Regions from separate parts of the Vallitalea longa genome, predicted to be linked through region 3. Evidence: riboswitches for the same ligand, from Rfam matches in the RefSeq annotation. Region 3 holds a riboswitch; each other region holds the start of a gene.
The links. Region 3 has a riboswitch for lysine ahead of dapA (4-hydroxy-tetrahydrodipicolinate synthase). Riboswitches for the same ligand answer to the same signal wherever they lie in the genome.

Region 1: it holds a riboswitch for lysine, as region 3 does, so the genes downstream of both, kal (3-aminobutyryl-CoA ammonia lyase) here and dapA (4-hydroxy-tetrahydrodipicolinate synthase) in region 3, are expected to answer to the same signal.
Region 2: it holds a riboswitch for lysine, as region 3 does, so the genes downstream of both, QMG30_RS12345 (Na+/H+ antiporter NhaC family protein) here and dapA (4-hydroxy-tetrahydrodipicolinate synthase) in region 3, are expected to answer to the same signal.

Annotation. Positions count from the first base shown of each region.
Region 1 covers NZ_BRLB01000003.1:140,749-145,048, reverse strand. The annotation lists gene QMG30_RS08635 (3-oxoacid CoA-transferase subunit A) at 1-508, opposite strand, end outside; gene kce (3-keto-5-aminohexanoate cleavage enzyme) at 564-1,379, opposite strand; gene kal (3-aminobutyryl-CoA ammonia lyase) at 1,389-1,769, opposite strand; lysine riboswitch at 1,950-2,145, opposite strand; gene QMG30_RS08620 (DUF6512 family protein) at 2,545-3,087, shown strand; gene QMG30_RS08615 (GntR family transcriptional regulator) at 3,174-3,896, opposite strand; gene QMG30_RS08610 (NifU family protein) at 4,064-4,288, opposite strand.
Region 2 covers NZ_BRLB01000006.1:202,599-206,898, reverse strand. The annotation lists gene QMG30_RS12355 (NAD(P)-dependent malic enzyme) at 1-478, opposite strand, end outside; gene mnmH (tRNA 2-selenouridine(34) synthase MnmH) at 828-1,892, shown strand; lysine riboswitch at 2,002-2,177, shown strand; gene QMG30_RS12345 (Na+/H+ antiporter NhaC family protein) at 2,255-3,766, shown strand; gene QMG30_RS12340 (glycoside hydrolase family 113) at 3,872-4,300, opposite strand, start outside.
Region 3 covers NZ_BRLB01000001.1:375,186-379,485, forward strand. The annotation lists gene htpG (molecular chaperone HtpG) at 1-1,824, shown strand, start outside; lysine riboswitch at 1,879-2,058, shown strand; gene dapA (4-hydroxy-tetrahydrodipicolinate synthase) at 2,479-3,363, shown strand; gene dapB (4-hydroxy-tetrahydrodipicolinate reductase) at 3,539-4,300, shown strand.

The DNA of each region.
Region 1 (4,300 bases), on a different contig from region 3:
TTGTACCTTTGTATATGGTATTGCCAAATGTATCAACAATGCTTCCACGCACAAGAGCCATATCTGCTCTGATAGGCATTTCAAGTAAATATTCTTTTTCATCTATATCAAGAACTTTTTTCCCTTCTTCAACCAATGTTCCAACCCCAGTAGGAGTAAGTACTCCACCTAGACCATAACCACCTGCTCTTATTCTTTCTATAAGAGTTCCTTGTGGTGATAATTCTACTTCTAATTCACCACTATTCATTAATTGTCCTGTTACAGGATTAGTACCTATATGTGAAGTTATGACTTTTTTTACCTGTCTATTAACAATAAGTCTTCCTATTCCTTTATCTTCATAACTAGTATCATTACCAATGATAGTCAAATCCTTGATTCCTGATTCAATTATCAAGTCGATAATCTTCTCAGGAGTTCCGCACCCCAAAAAACCTCCTATCATAATGACTAACCCATTTTTTAATAAAGGCTTTATTTGGTTTTCACTGACTAGTTTATTCACCTTTTCACCTTCTCTTAATTTATTGATTCATATACCTTCTCCAAAATATATCAATCTAGATATTCAATATTTTTCTTGCTTCATCTGGACTTGCTATTTCTCTACCTAGTTCTTTAGCCAATCTTACGACTCTCTCAACAAGTTCCCCATTAGATTTAGCTAAAACACCTTTACTCATATAGATATTGTCTTCATAACCTACTCTAACGTGTCCGCCCATAATGATACCCATGACAGCCATGTTGAACTCATTTCTTCCAATACCTGTTACAGTATATGTTGAACCTACTGGAATACTGTTCACAAGATAAATCAAGTCTCTAGGTGTAGCAGTTATACCTCCGTTTACTCCCAAAACAAAGTTGAAATGAAGCGGTGCTTTGATATAGCCTTTTCTATGTAACCTGACAGCCATATCTACCATTCCTTTATCGAAGACCTCTATTTCAGGTTTTATACCAAGTTCATTCATTCTGTTAGCAAACTCTATTATAGTGTTTTCAGTATTTATAAAAATCTCGTCCCCACCAAAATTGCAAGTACCACAATCAAGAGTAGCCATTTCAGGATTAAGATAAATAGGTTGCAATCTTTCATCATTAGTCATACCTACTGCCCCACCAGTGGATGGTTGAATGATAACGTCTTTACATCTTTCTTTTATCCCGTTAATGCATTTTTCGAATCTATTTTTATCTTGTGTAGGAGTACCATCATCTTCTCTTACATGTAAGTGAATGATACTTGCACCTGCTTTGTAAGCATTATAAGCTTCTTCTACAATCTCTTCTACAGTGTATGGCACATTAGGATTATGTTCCTTAGTTACTTCTGCTCCACAAATAGCTGCTGTAATTATTAATTTCTCCATAACCACTACCTACTTTCTTTGTTTATCCTTAGGAACGACACATGTTCCACTTGCTTTACAAACAATCACAGATTCTTCCATAATCTCAGCTGCTGAATCATTGATATCTGGTCTTTGTCTTATGACCTTTCTAGCTTCGAATACCATTTTTCTAGAAGTTTTACCAAATCCTGTAATCTGTCCTTCACATTCTATATAGTCACCAGCATACACAGGAGCCATGAATTCAATATTATCGTACGCCTTAAATAATCCTTCGTCTCCGTCATTTTTAATTAATAGTTCTGTTGCCACATCACCGAAAAGCTGTAAAATCTTGGCACCATCAACTAAATTTCCACCGTAGTGAGCATCATGAGTACTCATTCTGATTCTGATTAATGATTTCATATACCTTAACTCCTTTCTTTACTTAACTAACAGTTAAGTTTTAACCCTAAATAAAATATCCACTCCTTTCTAGTGATTTCACCCTAATTCTCATCTGATAACGCAAGAAAAGCACTGAAAATAAGATTTCAGTGCTTTTTCATTAAAAAAGCTATTTATGTAATGAAATCTTATTTTCAATACATAAATAGCTCTCCATAAACACAGGATATACTAATCATCCTTTATGGCAGTGATAAGGGATTAACATTATCACCAAGAATAAGTTCAAGAACAAACATACTCTTTCGGCAAAGGATCCATTCGTCTTTAATATTAGAGGTTCTTCTCCTTGACAATTAAAGATTACCCTCTCCTTCGCGCCTCTATTCATGTTTTATATAATATTTATATAGATCGTTATACCACTATCTATATAATAATCATATTCAATTCATATTCAGTTGTGTTTGTATATATTACTATATTTACATAGATAAATATAATGAGATATAGTTAATAAAAGGTCATTTTAATATGTTATCAGACTATCAATAAGTACAATGTTCTAATTTCTATTATTGTTTTTAGAAGACTTAGGGTTATGTTTTTATATTATCATCTTCTATTTTAATATTCAATTATTCTCATAACACTTTTAGTAATTAAAATTATTTTTTATTAATTGGTAATTTAAATAAAACAAAATCAAGTTTTTTATTAATTTTTTATTAATTAGAACTATTTTTTTAATGTAATTGACATATACTATAGACATATGAAGGTGGTGTTTTTTATGAACGACCGTAAGAAAGTTATAATAGCTGAGATTATTTCAGCAGTAGCAATCATACTTATTGGAAGTTTATTTCATTTTTTGTATGAATGGACAGAATGTACATTCATAGGTTTATTCAGTCCCGTTAACGAAAGTCAATGGGAGCATATCAAGATAATGTTCTATCCAGTAATCATAGTAAGCATTATTGAATATTTTTTCATTAAACATGACGTAAACAATTTTGTTTTCGCTAAAGCCATTTCAGTAATTGTTTTTATTGTAACAACTTACCTGATTATTTTCTTATATGAATTGATATTCAATGATAATCCTATGGCACTTCATTTTATTTCGTTTTTTGTTGGAGCTTTTGCAGGACAGTTAGTCAGCTATTTCCTATTGAGATGTACTAGAAAGAGTAAATGTAAAAATATGATAGGTTTTTATATCTTCTTATTCCTGTTTATAGCAATTACCTTATTTACTTTTAGACCTATAAAAACTGATTTCTTCAGAGATTCCACAACAGGATATTACGGAATACCTCCAAAAAGTTAGACTATAATTAATGAATGATAATAATTTATATTTATTACAAACTTTGCAGAATAAAATTGGATTACTTTTATTCTGCAAAGTTCTATTTACACAAAGTTATCCATTCCTATTTTGCTTAATTGCTCACCACAATAGAATTTGAGATGGTAGAGAATATCTTTTTCTTTATTAACATATACGACTCTATTAGAAATCATCATTTTACTATCATCACTCAATTGCAATAATTCTTTTTCTTCTCCAGAAGCTTTGACAATCTCTAAATCCATGTTCAACTTGGTTACAGATACTTTCAGATCCTCAAATAAATAATGAGATATCCCATTTTCAAAATTGAAGTCTTTAAAAAAGTTTTCTTCTCCGTAGACAAAATGAAATATTTCAAGTCCAATAGGACGTTGGTCCATCATTCTAAGCCTTTTTACAAACAGACACTTGGTATTTTCTTTTATACTTGTTTCTTCAGCTAACTCTTTATTTATTATTACTTCTTTTTTTTCTAATATCCTAGTATTTATATTCAATCCACGCATTTTAATAAAATAAGTCAAACTTACAAATGGTTCAATAGAGATTCCGACTTCCCTCTGAGCTACAAATGTTCCTATGCCCTTTTTGATATATAGATATCCTTCGTCAATTATTAACTTGATAGCCTCTCTGACTGTTCCTCTTCCTGCGTGATATTCTTCCATCAATTTTAATTCCGAGGGTATTTTTTCATTTTCTTTCCAAATACCCATTCGTATTTTTTTTATTATATCTTCTTTTATTTGAATATAAACTGGTAATGACGGATTATACTGCATGTTTACCCTCCTATCATTTGTTTTGGTATGCTCTACTAATTATATTACCACAAATTAGTATGACATGTCTAAAATTTTTTCCAATCCAAAATAAACCTTAGAAAATTATCTAAGGTTTATAGATACAATACTTTTAATTATCAATCGTTGTACAGTCTTTTGTTGGATTAATTAACAGATACAACTTCTTTTACTTCTGGAATTTGTTCTTTTAATGTTTTTTCAATGAAGTTTTTAACAGTCAATTGTGAAAAAGGACATCCTTTACAAGAACCTTCTAATTCAACTTTTACGATACCGTCATCTGTTACTTCAACTAATCTAACGTCACCACCGTCACCTTGTAATCCTGGACGTACTTGGTCTAATACTTCTTGTACTTTATCTTTCATAATGAATTCTCC
Region 2 (4,300 bases), on a different contig from region 3:
GATCATCATGGAATACAGGAATATCAAGTTCTTCTTTTAATCTTCTTTCGATTTCAACACATCTTGGTGCTGATATATCCTCAAGATTGATACCTCCAAGAGAAGGTGCCAGATTTTTACATATATTAATTATCTCATTAGTATCTTGAGTATCAAGACATAATGGGAAAGAATCCACATTAGCGAAATTCTTAAAAAGAATTGATTTTCCTTCCATAACAGGTAATGCAGCTTTCGGTCCAATATTACCCAAACCAAGAACTGCTGAACCATCAGTGATAACTGCTACCATATTACCTTTGGATGTATATTTATATATATTCTTTTCATCCTCTACAATCTTTCTGCAAGGCTCAGCAACACCTGGTGAATATGCAAGACTTAATTCTTCTTTATTAGTAACTTGTACTTTTGAATTAATTTCAATCTTACCTTTTTTTTCTTCATGTAGTTTTAGTGATTTTTCGTAGACATTCATTTTACGCCCTCCTGATATATAGCAAATAATTTGTTATTTTAATTTTTCAATTGAATGCTTAAATTATAGTATAGATTGATATGTTATGCAAACACATCATATGTAATATAAATTCTCATATCCTTTTTTATTAGTATAAATGTATTAAGCCCTTTGATATAAAAGTTAAATAATATAAATATACCAATTAATTTTATATATTTATCATTGAAATTTATTATAATATTACTGTATACTATAGTGTAAAAGAAATTTTAATAAATTATACACCTTATTATAATATAGACATTATTACTAATCAATGTTTTTATAGGCGCAAACAATAATCTTTCGAAAAGAGGAAATCACAATGGAAACCATATCTATTGATAAATGCTTAAATATGGATAGAGTTATATTTATAGATGTAAGAACCACTAAAGAATATGAAGAAGGAACTATACCTGGAGCTATCAATATACCCATATTCAATAATGATGAAAGAGCTTATCTTGGAGATACTTATGTTAATGTAAATAAATTGACTGCCAAAGAAGAAGGATTCGAAATAGCTTCTCACAAATTACCTGAAATCTATAAAAAAATCAAACAAATAGGAAAAGGTTATAGTAAGATAATTATTTTTTGCTGGAGAGGTGGCCTTAGAAGCAAATCTATAGCTACAGTTATGTCTCTGATGAACTTACCTGCTTACCAATTAGAAGGCGGATACAAAGCATACAGAACTTACGTATTGAAAGAGTTTGAAAAAAGAACTAAAATCCCATCACCCTATATAGTATTACATGGTTATACAGGATGTGGCAAAACTCTATTATTGAAAGCTCTAGAAAAGAAAGAAATGCCAGTCCTTGATCTTGAAGGATTAGCTAATCACCGTGGTTCTGCTTTTGGAGGAGTAGGTCTTGGGGAACAACCTCCACAAAAAGTTTTTGAAGCTAATGTTTACGATAAGACTATATGTTTCAAAGATTCGCTTGTGTTCGTTGAAGCAGAAAGTACTAAGATAGGTAAACGAATTGTTCCCTCTTTCGCTATCAATCACATAAAGACAGGGATTCACGTTCTTGTTAATTTAGACAAAGATATACGGATAAAAAGGCTGCTAGATGATTATATGAACAATAGTGGTTCTGTTAAAGATAATCTTTCCTTCATTAATAATTCTTTGGACTCCATAAAACCATATATGTCAAATAATGACTTTAATACTATGAAAGAATACCTCAATGATAATAATCTATATGATTTTGTAGGGCTTCTTCTGGATAATTATTATGATCCTATGTATAAAAAATGGAAGAAATATTACGGTACATTTGATTATGAAATTGATTCTGGCAATATAGATGATGCAGTCAATGAATTAATAAAAATATATGATATAGAAAATAAAGAAAATACTAAAAAATAAAACAATTTTAATATTGTAATATATTTCTACTATAAATTAATACAAAACCATAATTATCACTTGACACAGTACTTCGTACTCCTGTATAATTCAATACTGACAATAGAATACGTATAATAGAGGCGCAGTGATTAATAGTACTCATATTGAGCTAGGTAAGCTATGATATATGATGAAAGGATGATCTGCCGAAGCATTATTTTTTTACCAGAAGATAATGTTGGAGTTAAGTTTAATAGACTTATCACTCTCGCTACTTAATGTAGTGAAGGCGCTATTGAATAAGATATATTTCAGACAATAGTGTTGACTATTGTCTTTTTAATTGTTGCACTTTTTTATAAAATTATTAGGAGGATTCTATGGAACTATTATTAAGTTTAGTACCAGCATTAATAATGATTATTTTAGTTATTATAACTAAAAAAGTTATTATGTCACTATCAGTAGGTATACTCATTGGTTCACTGATTGCACATAGTTTTAATGTACTAGAAAGTATTTCATACATAGGTACAACTATTTGGGATATCATAACTGATTTTTCATGGCATATGCCCATTGTTGGATTTTTATTGTTACTTGGTATTATAACCACATTATTAACAATAACTAACTCTACAAAAGCTTTTGCTGATTTTGCTGTATCAAAAATAAAAAATAAAAAAGCAGCTCAAATTGTTGCATGGTTATTAGGAATTGTAATTTTTATTGATGACTACTTTAATGCTCTAGTTATAGGTGAAGTATCTAAACCTATCACAGACCGTTACAGTATCAGTCGTGCTAAACTATCCTATATCATCGACTCAACAAGTGCTCCTGTTGTTATTTTATTACCTATATCAACATGGGGAGCATATATAATCGGTATTCTTACTGACGTTTTCAAAAATGAAAATTATACAGTAACTACAGGGACTGGGGCTTACTGGCAGATGATTCCTATGCAGTTCTATGCGATTGTTGCACTTATTATGGTATTCATAGTTATTAAGTTCAATATTAATATAGGAAAAATGAAAACTTATGAAATAAATGCAGAGAAAAATAATGACATAAGTTGCTCTCAATCAGCCGAAAACATATCCCATGTAAAACCCGTAACTAATAAAGGCTCAAAGTGGGCATTAATAATTACGATCATTTCATTAATCGTTTTAATTCTAGGCGGGATGCTCTACGATGCAAATTGGGACATTAGCAAAATGCTTACTGTTGATATTACTCTTCCATTATTTAGGGGTTCTGTTATAACTACAGTTATAGCTATTATATTTGCTGTATCTACTAGAGAAGTCTCTTTCAAACATCTTCTACGTGCCGCTAAAACAGGAATAGGCTCAATGCTTCCTGCCTCAATCATTTTAATAACCGCTTGGACATTAGTTGAAGTTATTGATAAACTTAATACTGGTCAATATCTAGCTGACTGGATAGTCAAGTCACAAATAAATCCTAGTTTATTGATACCTATCATGTTTTTAATTGGAGGTTTCATTGCATTTATGACTGGTACCAGCTGGGGAACGTTCGGTCTATTATTACCTATTGCTGGTAAAATATTAGCTGTAAGCAGTCCTGCACTTATGTTACCTGCTATGGCCGCTGTCTTAAGTGGTGCTATTTTAGGAGATCATTGTTCACCTATTAGTGATACAACTGTCCTGTCAGCCACAGGTGCTCAAGCAAAGCTTGATGCACATTTCACATCGCAACTACCATATGCATTAATTTCTGGGCTAATATCTTTTATAGCCTTCATAACATATGGATTGACAGAAAGTTTATTAATAAGCTATGTAGTAATAATAGTAGAATTTATAATATTCATATATATCATAAAAAAGATATCTAAACCGATTACTAATTAATATCTTTCAAAATATTATAAAATAATATGGTTGAATATAAAGGGAAAAATACTTAGATAGATTACTGTCTAAGTATTTTTGTTTAATTAATAGTTTTTACATAAATCAAAGTGAATAATTCTCCTTGATAACTTTTTCAGCAGGTTTTCCAAAAACATTATATCCATCATCAAGTACTGCTTCTTCCTCTTTATATAATAACGTACTCCAGTCCCATAGTCCAAAACCATTTATCCATTTTCTTAGCTTTGTTTTATCAAATAATACTCTATAATATTCTTCCTGTTCTTGTAAATCCACATCGCCAACAAGCTTCCAATTATTTGGTTCATAAGAAGAACCCTTTCTGCTAGGACATCCAGTCTCAGCAAAAAAGAATGGCTTATTATATTTATATATAACTTGTTCGATTCTGTCTAATTGATTATCAAAATCATTAATTGGATAATAGCCACTAGAAGATATGACATCTAATGCATCCCACCACTTAACATGATCTTCTTGGTATTTATCCGTATTATAAGTGATTAGTCC
Region 3 (4,300 bases):
TGGTTATATTCTGATCATGATATATTTGTAAGGGAACTTATCTCCAATGGATGCGATGCTATAACTAAACTAAAAAAATTAGACGCAATGGGAGAAGCATCTCTGCCTGAAGATAATGAATTCAAGATTGAGGTTATTGTTGACGATAAAGAGGAAACTCTGACTTTTATTGATAATGGTATTGGTATGACAGACGAAGAAGTAAAACAATATATTAATCAAATCGCTTTCTCCGGTGCTGAAGACTTTATGAATAAATATAAAGATAAAGCTAACGAAGACCAGATCATAGGTCATTTCGGACTTGGTTTCTATTCTGCTTTCATGGTAGCCAAAAAAGTTACTATTGATACTCTTTCATATAAAGAAGGATCAAAAGCTGTTAAATGGGTAAGTGACGGTGGTAATGAATATGAAATGAGTGATAGTGACCGTACCGAAAGAGGAACTAAGATTACACTTAACATAGGTGAAGACGGTAAAGACTTCTTGAATGAATACACAGTCAGAACTACAATTGAAAAATACTGTTCACTAATGCCTATAGAGATATATCTGATCAATCCTAATAAGGAAGAACCTAAAAATGAAAATGAAGACGAAAAAGGTGAAGTAAAAGAACCAGAAGAACCAAAACCATTAAATGACACTACACCTTTATATCTAAAAAAACCTAATGAATGTACAGATGAAGAATATAAAGAATTCTATAGAAAGACTTTTATGGATTTCAAAGAACCTTTATTCTGGATTCACCTTAACATGGACTATCCATTCAACTTAAAAGGAATACTTTATTTCCCAAAAATCGGAAATCAGTTTGAAACAATGGAAGGTCAAATCAAATTATATAATAACCAAGTATTCGTTGCTGACAATATCAAGGAAGTTATTCCTGAATTCTTACTGTTATTAAAAGGTATTTTAGATTGTCCAGACCTACCACTTAACGTATCAAGAAGTTTCTTACAAAATGATGGTTTCGTCAAGAAAATTTCTTCATACATTACTAAGAAAGTAGCTGACAAACTCAATTCACTATATAAAAAAGAAAAAGAGTCTTTTGAAAAATTCTGGGATGATATACATCCATTTATCAAGTTCGGTTGCTTGAAAGACGATAAATTCTTTGACAAGACAAACGGAATCATATTGTATAAGACTACAACTGGAGATTACGTAACACTACAAGAATATCTTGATAGAAATAAAGATAAACATGAAAACAAGGTTTATTATGTAACAGATGAAACACTACAAGCTCAATATATCAAAATGTTTAAAGATAATGATATGGAAGCTGTCATAATGAATACGACTATTGATCAACCTTTCATATCACATGTTGAAATGAAAGAAAAAGATACTAAATTCGTAAGAATCGATGCTGACCTTACAGATAACCTAAAAGATGAAGATGATTCAAGTGAAGAGGATAACAAAAAACTTCAAGAAGAAGTTCAAGGCATCTTCAGAAAATCACTTAGCAATGAGAACTTAACAGTTAACATTGAAAATCTTAAGGATGAAGAAATTTCAGCTATGATCATTCTACCTGAAGAATCAAGAAGAATGCAGGATATGAGTAAGATGTACGGAATGTTCGGAATGGATGCTGCTTCAATGCCAAGTAATGAAAGCCTTCTTCTTAATAAGAAAAATAAGTTGGTAAAATATATTCTTGAGAATAAAGATACCGAAAACACTGATATGTTCTGTCAACAAATCTATGATTTAGCTATGATTAGCCATAAACAGCTATCACCAGAAGCTATGACTACATTTATTGAAAGAAGCAACAAGATTCTTCAAAAATTGATATAGTCATATTTGACAAACTGATATATTAGTGATATTATATATGAAAATTTAATAGTTTAGTATAGTAGAGGAGCATTTTACATCAGTAGATAATTTGATTTGTTCAGGCAAATGTGATAATCATTGAAAGGGTAAGATGCCGAAGAAGAAAATACCTGTCTGTTTTCTGTCTGGGTATATAGTGAATAACTATATAACTGTCATATATTAATTGATATATGGGGTGCTACTTGTGACATTTAATATTAATTCTCACAGTCGGCACACAAAGCCGACTGTTTTTTATTATTCTATATTAAAATCCAACATTTCCCTCCACTTACTAATGAAATATTAAACAATACTTTCAATTATTTGTTATTATAACAATATAATATAATAAACAGATATTTGAAATGGGAGGTTTGATAATTATAAAAATTAAATCTATATGAAATCTGAAAATATTTGCTTACCTTATATTGATGTTTTTATTAAAAACAGATATACTAAAGTAGAACTGAAAGCAACTAAATAAATATGCAGTGACTAACTTATACTTAGTCATAAAAAAGATTTTAAATAGAAAAATTCTATTGTAACCAATAAAGATTTTTACTATAGTGTAATACTAAGAAGATATAACAAAAATAATATATAATCTGAGGAGGTTATCTGATGTCTATTTTTACAGGTGCTGGTGTAGCAATAATAACACCATTTAATGATGATATGAGTGTTAATTATGAAGGATTAGAAAAACTGATTGATTTTCAAATAGAAAACAAAACCGATTGTATTGTGATATGTGGTACAACTGGTGAATCTTCTACTCTTAATGATGAAGAACACCTTGAGTGTATAAAAGTAGCTATTGACAGAACCAATAAAAGGGTTCCTGTTATCGCTGGAACTGGAAGCAATGATACAAAACATGGTATAGAACTTTCCAAACAAGCTCAAAAACTAGGAGCTGATGGATTATTACAAGTAACACCTTATTATAATAAAACAACCCAAAAAGGCTTAATTCAACATTTTAGCTCTATCGCTAACAGTGTTGATATTCCTGTTATCCTATATAATGTACCTTCAAGAACAGGTCTCAATATTGATGTTGATACTGCATATGCATTATCAAAAGTAGATAACATCGTAGGTATAAAAGAAGCTAGTGGCAATATCGGTCACATTACTAATTTAGTTCACAAATGCGAAGGTAATCTTGACCTTTATTCTGGAAACGACGACCAAATAGTTCCTCTACTCTCTCTTGGTGGTAAAGGAGTTATCTCCGTTGTTGCTAATATCATGCCTAGAGAAACTCATGATCTAGTTGCAAAATTCTTAGCTGGGGATGTTAAAGGCAGTCTAGAAATACAGCTTAGAATACATGAATTAGTAAAAGCACTTTTCTGTGAAGTTAATCCAATTCCAGTAAAAGCAGCTATGAATTATCTAGGATTACCATCTGGTCCATGTCGTTTACCATTAACAGAAATGGAACCAGCTAACTTCTTAAGAGTTAAAAAAGCAATAGACGATCTTGGAATAACTATCTAAAAAAAAAACCACTGAATACATTTTGATTCAGTATTCAGTGGTTTTTATTATACTACGTAGAGCATTACTTCTTAGCAAATAACACATAATATATTCTAGCTATAAATATTTGTATAGATTTAATGTGTACAAAACAAACGTAAAAAACGGTTTCAAAAATGAAAGGAGTTATATAATGACTAGAATTATAATGCATGGTTGTAATGGGAAAATGGGACAGGTAATTTCTAGAATAGTTGAAGATGATAAAGATGCAGTTATAGTTGCAGGTATTGATGTCAATGATAACATTGCTAACCCATATCCTGTTTTTACTGATATGAACAGTATTGATGTTGAAGGCGACGTTATAATTGATTTTTCTACTGCAAAAGCTGTACCTTCATTAATCGACTATGCTAAATCAAAAAAATTACCAGTCGTATTATGTACAACCGGTCTTAACGATGAACAACTTAATATAGTTAATGAAGCTAGTAAAGAAATTGCCATTCTATTATCAGCAAATATGTCATTAGGGGTTAATCTTCTATTGAACCTAGTGAAAAAAGCTGCTAAAACACTTACTGCAGCAAACTTTGACATTGAAATCATAGAAAAGCATCATAACCAAAAAATAGACGCTCCTAGTGGTACTGCACTAGCCTTTGCAGATTCTATTAATGAATCACTTAACAACGAATACTCCTATACTTATGATAGAACTATAGTAAAAGCTAAAAGGGATTCAAAAGAAATTGGTATCCATTCCGTAAGAGGTGGTACAATCGTAGGTGAACACTCAATTATTTTCGCTGGAAAAGACGAAGTGGTTGAACTTAACCATAATGCTTTATCCAAAGATATTTTTGGCGTTGGCGCTGTGAATGCTGCCAAATTTTTAAGTCAAAAATCAAAAGGCATGTACGATATGCAAAATGTGATTGAAGGAAACTAA